2 regions of the Micromonospora pisi genome follow, and region 1 is predicted to be linked to the other one. Evidence: riboswitches for the same ligand, from Rfam matches in the RefSeq annotation. Region 1 holds a riboswitch; the other holds the start of a gene.
What was found. A riboswitch is a leader RNA that binds a small molecule or an ion and turns the genes downstream of it on or off. The one in region 1 is predicted to bind S-adenosylmethionine.
Positions count from the first base shown of each region.

Region 2: another riboswitch for S-adenosylmethionine. It lies ahead of BDK92_RS02740 (ABC transporter substrate-binding protein); the one in region 1 lies ahead of BDK92_RS15800 (aminotransferase class V-fold PLP-dependent enzyme).

Region 1 is NZ_RBKT01000001.1:3,765,806-3,769,498, forward strand. Features, by position in the region: gene BDK92_RS15790 (GroES family chaperonin) at 96-434, shown strand; gene BDK92_RS15795 (PrsW family intramembrane metalloprotease) at 425-1,972, opposite strand; SAM riboswitch class IV at 2,084-2,202, shown strand; gene BDK92_RS15800 (aminotransferase class V-fold PLP-dependent enzyme) at 2,249-3,538, shown strand; gene BDK92_RS15805 (FUSC family protein) at 3,553-3,693, opposite strand, start outside.
Region 2 is NZ_RBKT01000001.1:654,709-658,401, forward strand. Features, by position in the region: gene BDK92_RS02730 (amino acid ABC transporter ATP-binding protein) at 1-168, opposite strand, end outside; gene BDK92_RS02735 (amino acid ABC transporter permease) at 161-946, opposite strand; gene BDK92_RS02740 (ABC transporter substrate-binding protein) at 988-1,869, opposite strand; SAM riboswitch class I at 2,130-2,220, opposite strand; gene BDK92_RS02745 (ribosomal protein bL36) at 2,340-2,525, shown strand; gene BDK92_RS02750 (hypothetical protein) at 2,624-3,163, shown strand; gene BDK92_RS02755 (glutamate-cysteine ligase family protein) at 3,372-3,693, shown strand, end outside.

The DNA.
Region 1 (3,693 bases):
CAGTATTGCCCCGACCGGCAGCCCGGTACGCCTGCGCGCGGCCGTGACCTCGGCCTCCGCCGCCGCCGGTTCGACCGCACGGTAGCGTTCCGTTCGTGACCGCCGATCCAGACCTCGACAACGGACTACCGATCCGCCTGCTGCACGACCGCGTCCTGGTGCGCCTGGAGGGGAGCGAGGGCGAGCGGCGATCGAGCGCCGGCATCGTCATCCCGGCGACCGCGTCGATGGGCCGCCGACTCGCCTGGGCGACCGCGGTGGGCGTCGGTCCCAACGTACGGGCGATCGTCTCCGGCGACCGGGTCCTCTACGACCCGGACGACCGCTCCGAGGTGGAGCTACACGGTCGGGAGTACGTCCTGTTGCGCGAACGCGACGTGCACGCGGTCGCCGCCCAGCGGGTCGACACCGACTCCACCGGCCTCTACCTGTAACCGCCCGGTGGCGGACCGTACGGTCCGTGACCGGCCGACGGCGGCTGCCCGTACCCGGGAGGGCCCGGCGGGCCCGCCGGGCCGTAACCGGGCGGCGGACCGTAACCGGACGGTGGGGGCGGCGCGTAACCCGGCGGCGTCGGGGCGACCAGGACCACCGGGATCGGCACCACCGGCTCGTCCGACGCGGCCACCATGCGCGGCAACCCGTCCGGGAAGGTCAGCTGATAGTTCGCCCCGTCCCAGCGGGCCACCGGCGCCTGCGGATCCCGGCCCACGAAGACCTGCCGGTAGGCGGTCATCTGGTGGAGCAACGCCCACTCCTCCTGGGCGGTACGCGCCAGGTCGGCCGGCTTGGTGTCCAGGCCCCGCAGCATCCCGTCGCGGAGCAGGGCGAGCCGGGTGGCGGAGAACTGGAAACCACGCATCGCCTTCAACCCCGGCTCACCGGCCACCCGCCGAGCCCACCGCCGGGCCGAGTGGCGCCGGCCGAGGGACCCCAACGCGGCCACCTCCGGCGGGCTGATCCAGCCGGCCCGTACGTAGTCGGGCAACCGCCGCTCGGTGAGCCGCCCCTCCCAGCCCCGCAGCCAGACCGCCAGACCGACCATGCCGAGGAAAATCGGCACCATCACGCCGACGTAGCCGTAGAGCACGATCAGGTTCTGCCCGAGCGCCGCCGCCAGCGACGGCATCAGGTTCCAGGTGCCGTGCAGCATCATCGCCGCCAGGAGTCCCGCCAGCGGGGCGAAGACCCGGATCCGCTTGTCCGCGCTACGGGCCGCGATACCCAGACCGATCCCGGTCATCGAGGTGAAGAGCGGGTGGGCGAAGCCGGTGAGCAGGATACGCACGATGAAGATCGCGAAGACGTTCTGCACCCCGGTCGCCGGACCGTACTGGTCGGCGCCGGCGGCGTAGCCGTACCCGCCGAGGTAGAGGATGTTCTCCACCATGGCGAAGCCGACCGCCGAGAGTCCGCAGTAGACGATTCCGTCGGTGATGCCGGACCACTCGCGGCGGAACAGCAGCAGCAGCAGGAGCGGACCCAGCGCCTTCGTCAGTTCCTCGATGAAGGGTGCGCCGAGCACCGCCACCAGCGAGTCGGGCAACCCCCAACGGGCGAACTGCTCCGCGGTGAGCTCGTTGACCTGCAACGAGGCGGCGGTGGCGACAAAGGCACCCCAGGCGAAACTGAGGCCGAGGAAGAGCATCGGCTCGGGCTCGTACCGGTCGAGCCAGAGGAAGCAGGCGATCAGCACCGGCACTGGCAGGATCGCCGCGGCCAGGCCGATGAGAAATGCCTGGAGGCCGAGACTGTCACCGAGCCTGATCGCCATGAAGACCGCGCAGCCGGCGATCAGCAGGATCACCACGGCCCACACCAGCACCCGCCGCCAGGTCGACCCCCGGCTGGTGATCTTCGCCACCGGTGGCGACACGGTGCCGGCCGCCCCGTTCGGCGCGGGAGGCGGAATCAGCGGCGGCTGGGGAGTGCCACCGGGCGGGGTGTCGGCCATGCCGCCCAGCGTAGCCATCCGCGACCCACTACCCGGACCGCATCCGGGGCGGATATGCTGCCGATCAGGTCACGAGTGCCAGCGACCAACGCCCACCGCCACGACCAACGGCCGGCAACCGCCGGACCAGGTCGAAGCGGTGAACGAAGCCCCAGCTTGCTGGCCGGCAACCCTCGTCGAGTTCGCGGTGGGGTGCCCTGGGTGATGACCGGGCCCAGCCCGATCCGTGTGCTGGGCAAGCGCGGGCCCCAACCCTCAGCAACCGGGGTCCCCGGACTGCCGGAGGTCGTACCCATGCGTTCCGCTCTCGTAGCCGTCTCCTCGCCCGCCGAGTCGCCGGCACCGCCCCGGCCGACCACGCCGGCCGACCACGCCGCCGGACCGCTCGACGTGCTCGGCGTCCCCGACCTGGTCAACCTCGACTACGCGGCCACCGCGCCGTGCGCCCGCGTCGCGGCCGACGCGGTGGCCGAACTGCTGCCCTGGTACGGCAGCGTGCACCGGGGCGCCGGGAGCCTGTCGCAGCGGAGCACCCTCGCCTACGAGCGGGCCCGGCAGACGATCGGCGACTTCCTCGGCACCCGGGCCGAGGACGAGGTGATCTTCACCCGCAACACCACCGACGCCCTCAACCTGCTGGCCCGCGCCGTACCGGCCGGGACCACGGTGGTCACCTTCGGCGGCGAACACCACGCCAACCTGCTGCCCTGGCCGAACACGGTACGACTGCCGGTCCCCGACTCACCCGACGCGGCGATCCGGGGACTCGCCGAGGCGCTGCGGGAACTGCGCCGCGACAGCGACCGGGCCGCCCCGATCCTGGTCGCGGTCACCGGTGCCAGCAACGTCACCGGGGAACGCTGGCCGGTGGAGGAACTCGCCGCGATGGCCCACCGCCACGGCGCCCGGATCGCCGTCGACGCCGCCCAGCTCGCTCCGCACGCACCGGTGGACATCGCCGCCTCGGGCATCGACTACGTGGCGGTCTCCGGGCACAAGCTCTACGCCCCGTTCGGCGCCGGGGTGCTCGCCGGGCGGGCCGACTGGCTCGACGCGGCGGCGCCGTACCTGCTCGGCGGTGGCGCCACCGTCGGCGTCGGCAGCGCCACCCACGACGTGCGCTGGGCGACCGGACCCGCACGACACGAGGCCGGCACGCCGAACCTCTTCGGCGCGGTCGCCCTGGCCGCCGTCTGTACCGCCCTCGACGAGGCGGACCGGGCCGAACTGCACACCCGCGAGCAGGAGCTGCTGGCCCGGTTGCGGACCGGGCTCGACGCCCTGCCGGACGTCGTCGAGCTGCGTACCTTCGGGGCCGACGCGCCCCGGGTCGGCATCGTCTCGTTCGTGGTCGGCGGCCGGGACTCCGCCGACGTCGCCACCGAGCTCGCCCGGCGGCACGGCATCGGGCTCCGCGACGGCCTGTTCTGCGCCCACCCCCTCGCCCGGCGACTGCTCACCGAGGCGGCTGGCCGCAGCGGTCGCACCGACCTGCCACCGACCGCGTTGCGCGCGAGCATCGGCCTGGGCAGCACCACCGACCACGTCGACCGCCTGCTCGACGCCCTGGCCGACCTGGGCTGACCGAAGCCGGATGGTCAGTGCGCCGCCGGGCGGGCGGTACGGGTCGGTGCGGCCTGCGGGCTCACCGCCCGGCGGACCAGCCGGTTCGCCTCGGTCCGCTCCAACCCGGTGGCCCGGAGCACGTCACTGGCGGTGGTACGGACCTGGGCGACCAC
Region 2 (3,693 bases), 3.1 Mb from region 1:
GGAAGGGCCGATGACACAGGCCGTCTCACCCCGCGCGACATCGAGGTCGACACCGCGCAGCACCTGGTGTCGCCCGAAGGCGAGGTGGATGTCCCGTGCCGCCAGGCTGAGCGACTCGTACGAGGTCGGGACCGTGGTTCGTGCCCGCTGCTGGTCTCGCTCAGTCACGACCCACTCCTGTGTCCACCGTGGCCGGCGCGCCGGCCGCTTCGTACGTCTCGGGCTCCTCGTCGGTGGCGCCGACGGGCCCCCGCCGTAGCCGCCGGTCGATCCAGTTGACCAGGTGGGTCAGCGGCACCGTGATCACCAGGTAGCAGAGGCCGGCCAGGAGCAGGGCGGACTCGTTGCCGGTGTTGGCGGCGTGGTCCTGGCCGATCCGGAACAGGTCCCGTTCGCTGGCCAGCAGCCCGAGGAAGTAGACCAGGCTGGAGTCCTTGATCAGCGCGATCAGCTGGTTCACCCAGGCCGGCAGGATCCGTCGTACCCCCTGCGGAATGATCACCAGTCGCATCGCCGTGCGGTGGGACAGGCCCAGCGCCCGGCTCGCCTCCAGTTGGCTGGCCTCGACGCTCTGGATGCCGGAGCGGAAGATCTCACCGATGTACGCGGCCGCGATCAGCGACAACGCGAGGATGCCCAACGGGTACGGGTTCGGTCCCCACCAGGCCATGCCGAGCGGCGCGAGCCCCACGCCGATGAGCAGGATGGTGACGGCTGCCGGCAGGCCCCGGAACACGTCCGTGTAGACCCGCGCGGGCCAACGCAGCCAACGGGTCCGAGCCAGGCCGGCGACGGCGAGCAGCATCCCGAGCAGGGTGCCCAGGACCGCCGAGACGACCGCCAGCAGCAGCGTGTTCCGGAGGCCGATCGTGAGCATCTCGGGTAGGGCTTCGCGCATCGACCCCAGGTCGAAGAACGTCTCCCAGAGCGTCTTGAGGGTATCCATCGCCTTACCTGTCTCGGACCCGTTGGGCGTTCACCGGTCGGTCAGGCCGACGGAGTGGCTGCGGGGGTGGCCGACGGGCCGGCCTTGACCGGCGGGAACGCAACCGCACCGCTGCCGGGCTTGAAGGTGTCCGGGACCGGACGGCCGGGGTAGTACTGCTCCTGGAGCCGGGTCCAGGTGCCGTCCTCGATCACCTGGTCCAGGCCCTTGTTCAGCAGTTCCCGCAGCGCGTCGTTCCCCTTGGCCACCACGTACGCGGTCGGCGCGGAACTGAGCTGCTTCTCCACCAGGACGATCTTGCCGCTGCTCTCCTGTGCGGACTTCTCACCGATCTCGGCCGGCGAGATCCAGGCGTCCGCGGTCTTCGCCTTGAGCTGGTTGATCGCACCGTTGTAGTCGGGCACGCGTACCGGGTCGAGACCCTCCTTGGTGGCGTAGTCGTCCTGCACGGTCCCCTGCACCACCACCACGCGGGCGCCCTTGAGCTGGTCGAAGCCCTTGATCGGCGAGCCGGCCGGTACGTCGAGACCGAAGTAGCCGAAGTCGTACCCGTTGCCGAAGTCGACGGTCTTCTTGCGCGCCTCGGTGATGGTGACCGACGAGCTGCCGACGTCGAACTTGTGGTTGTTGACCTGGGCGAGCAGCGCCGAGAACTCGGTGCCGACGAATTCGACCTTCAACCCGACCTTGCCGGCGACAGCGGTCAGCAGGTCGTTGTCGAAGCCGGTGAACCGGCCGTCCTTGAGGTAGACGTTCGGCGGGGCGTCGCTCAGTGTTCCCACCCGCAGGGTTCCGGGCCGCAGCAGGTCGTACGGGTTGTCGGCGGAGTCGGCGGCGGAAGAGCCGCAGGCGGCGGCGACGCCCAGCAGTGCGATGGCGGCGAGACCGGAGAGCAGGCGGTTGAACGGACGGGTAGAGCGCATGCGGATACTCCAACTTCAATCACAAATGGCGGCACCCGGAATGGGAACCGGGGCACGACGGAATAAGGCATGGCCAATCGAGCGCCGTGCCCAGAAAATTGCGGAATTGCCGGCGGATCAGACCCGTCGGTGGAGGTGGTCAGCCGTGGCCACGACAGAGCATCGTGCTCGTACGGCAGAGGTCGATATGCCGGCGGCACCAGTGCCAGACGGCGTGCGGGGTGCCGAAACGGGCGGCGCGTGGTCCACGCATGGAACAACCTCCATCGGTCCTGGCGGTAGCACCCGCACCCGTTAGGGGGGTTGCTGCGATATCGACGAGCCAGGTCTCTCAATCGCTCTGGATGGGCTGCGTCAGCCTACTCAATCCACTGCGGGCAATTCCAGTCGGATACCGCCACGACGCCTGTGGCGCTCGCCACCACCCATTCCGACTCATCGGTGGCCGGGCGGAGGACGGGGGAATCCGGATGGCCACGACAGCGTTGTTGACCACGGAACGACTGGAAAGCAACCTGAAGCCGGAGGAGATCATGAAGGTTCGTAGTTCGCTACGCGCACTGAAGCAGCGGCCGGGTTCGGTGGTCGTACGTCGGCACGGCAAGGTGCTGGTCGTCAACCGCACCAACCCGCAATGGAAGTCCCGCCAGGGCTGACGCCCGGGGGAATGTTCCGGCACGGCTGGGGTAGGCGACCTCCGTGCCGGGAACGGATGACGGGCCCGACCAGGAACGAACGGGACGGGGTGGGGCTCATGTCGCGGCACGGGACACGGCGCGACGGCCCGGGCGGGCGCTCGGGCCCACTCAGCCGACTGACCGACGGGCTCCTGGCCGGCGCCGTGGCCACGCTCGCCCGCGAGCTGGTCAGCAACCTGGACGTGGCGGTACGGGCCCGGCCGATGAGCGACACCCACCAGCGCGCGGTGCAACGACTGGCCGAGGTGACGCGGGTGAGTCTCGGTCCCGAGGAACGGGCCGCCGATCGCCGGGCCGGCCTCGGCCCGGTGCTCGGCTACGTCAACGGGGTGTTGACCGTGGCGGTTTTCGCCGCGGCCACCTTCTGGTGGCGTCCGCCGGCGCCGGTGGCGGCGGGCATCGTCGCGATCGGCGGAATGCTGGTCGCGGACGGGCAACTTGCCGCCCTGGGAGTGACGAACCCCCGCCGCTGGCGGGCACAGGACTGGCTGGAGGACGCCGTCCCGTACCTCGCCTACAGCCTCACCGCCGTCGCTGCCCTGGACAGGATGGATACGCTGCGGCGGGCGGGACGAAGCCCGGGACGACCGCGCTGACCGCCCGTTCACCGGGTCACACCGAGTGTTCACCGGCCGTTGGGCCGAGGCGATCTGGACACCCCGCCCGACCGACCCGCTAATGGAGATCACCTCCAGTCGCTGGGCTTCCAGATCGGCCGGAGTCATCCCATGTCGCCACAGAACCTTCGTGTCCTGCGACCGCTCGCGGCCGGACACCGGGATCCCGCACCCATCGGAGTCCATAGTGGACGTCGCGGTCCTCACGGAGGCTACAGCCACCGCCTACGTCGCCGCCGCCGGTTACCGGGTCGGCCCGGTCGGCCGGGTCGGCGTGGAACTCGAGTACGTCGTGCGGGACCCGGCGTACCCGCTCGACCGGCCCACCGCCGACCGCCTGTACGCGGCTCTCGGCCACCTGGGCGATCCGTTGCCCGGCGGCAGCCGGATCACCGTCGAGCCCGGTGGTCAGCTCGAACTCTCCTCCGCCGTCGGCGTCGATCTGGCCGCCTGCGTCACGGATGTGGCCGGCGACCTGGAACTGGTCCGCGCCGCGCTCGCCGCCCACA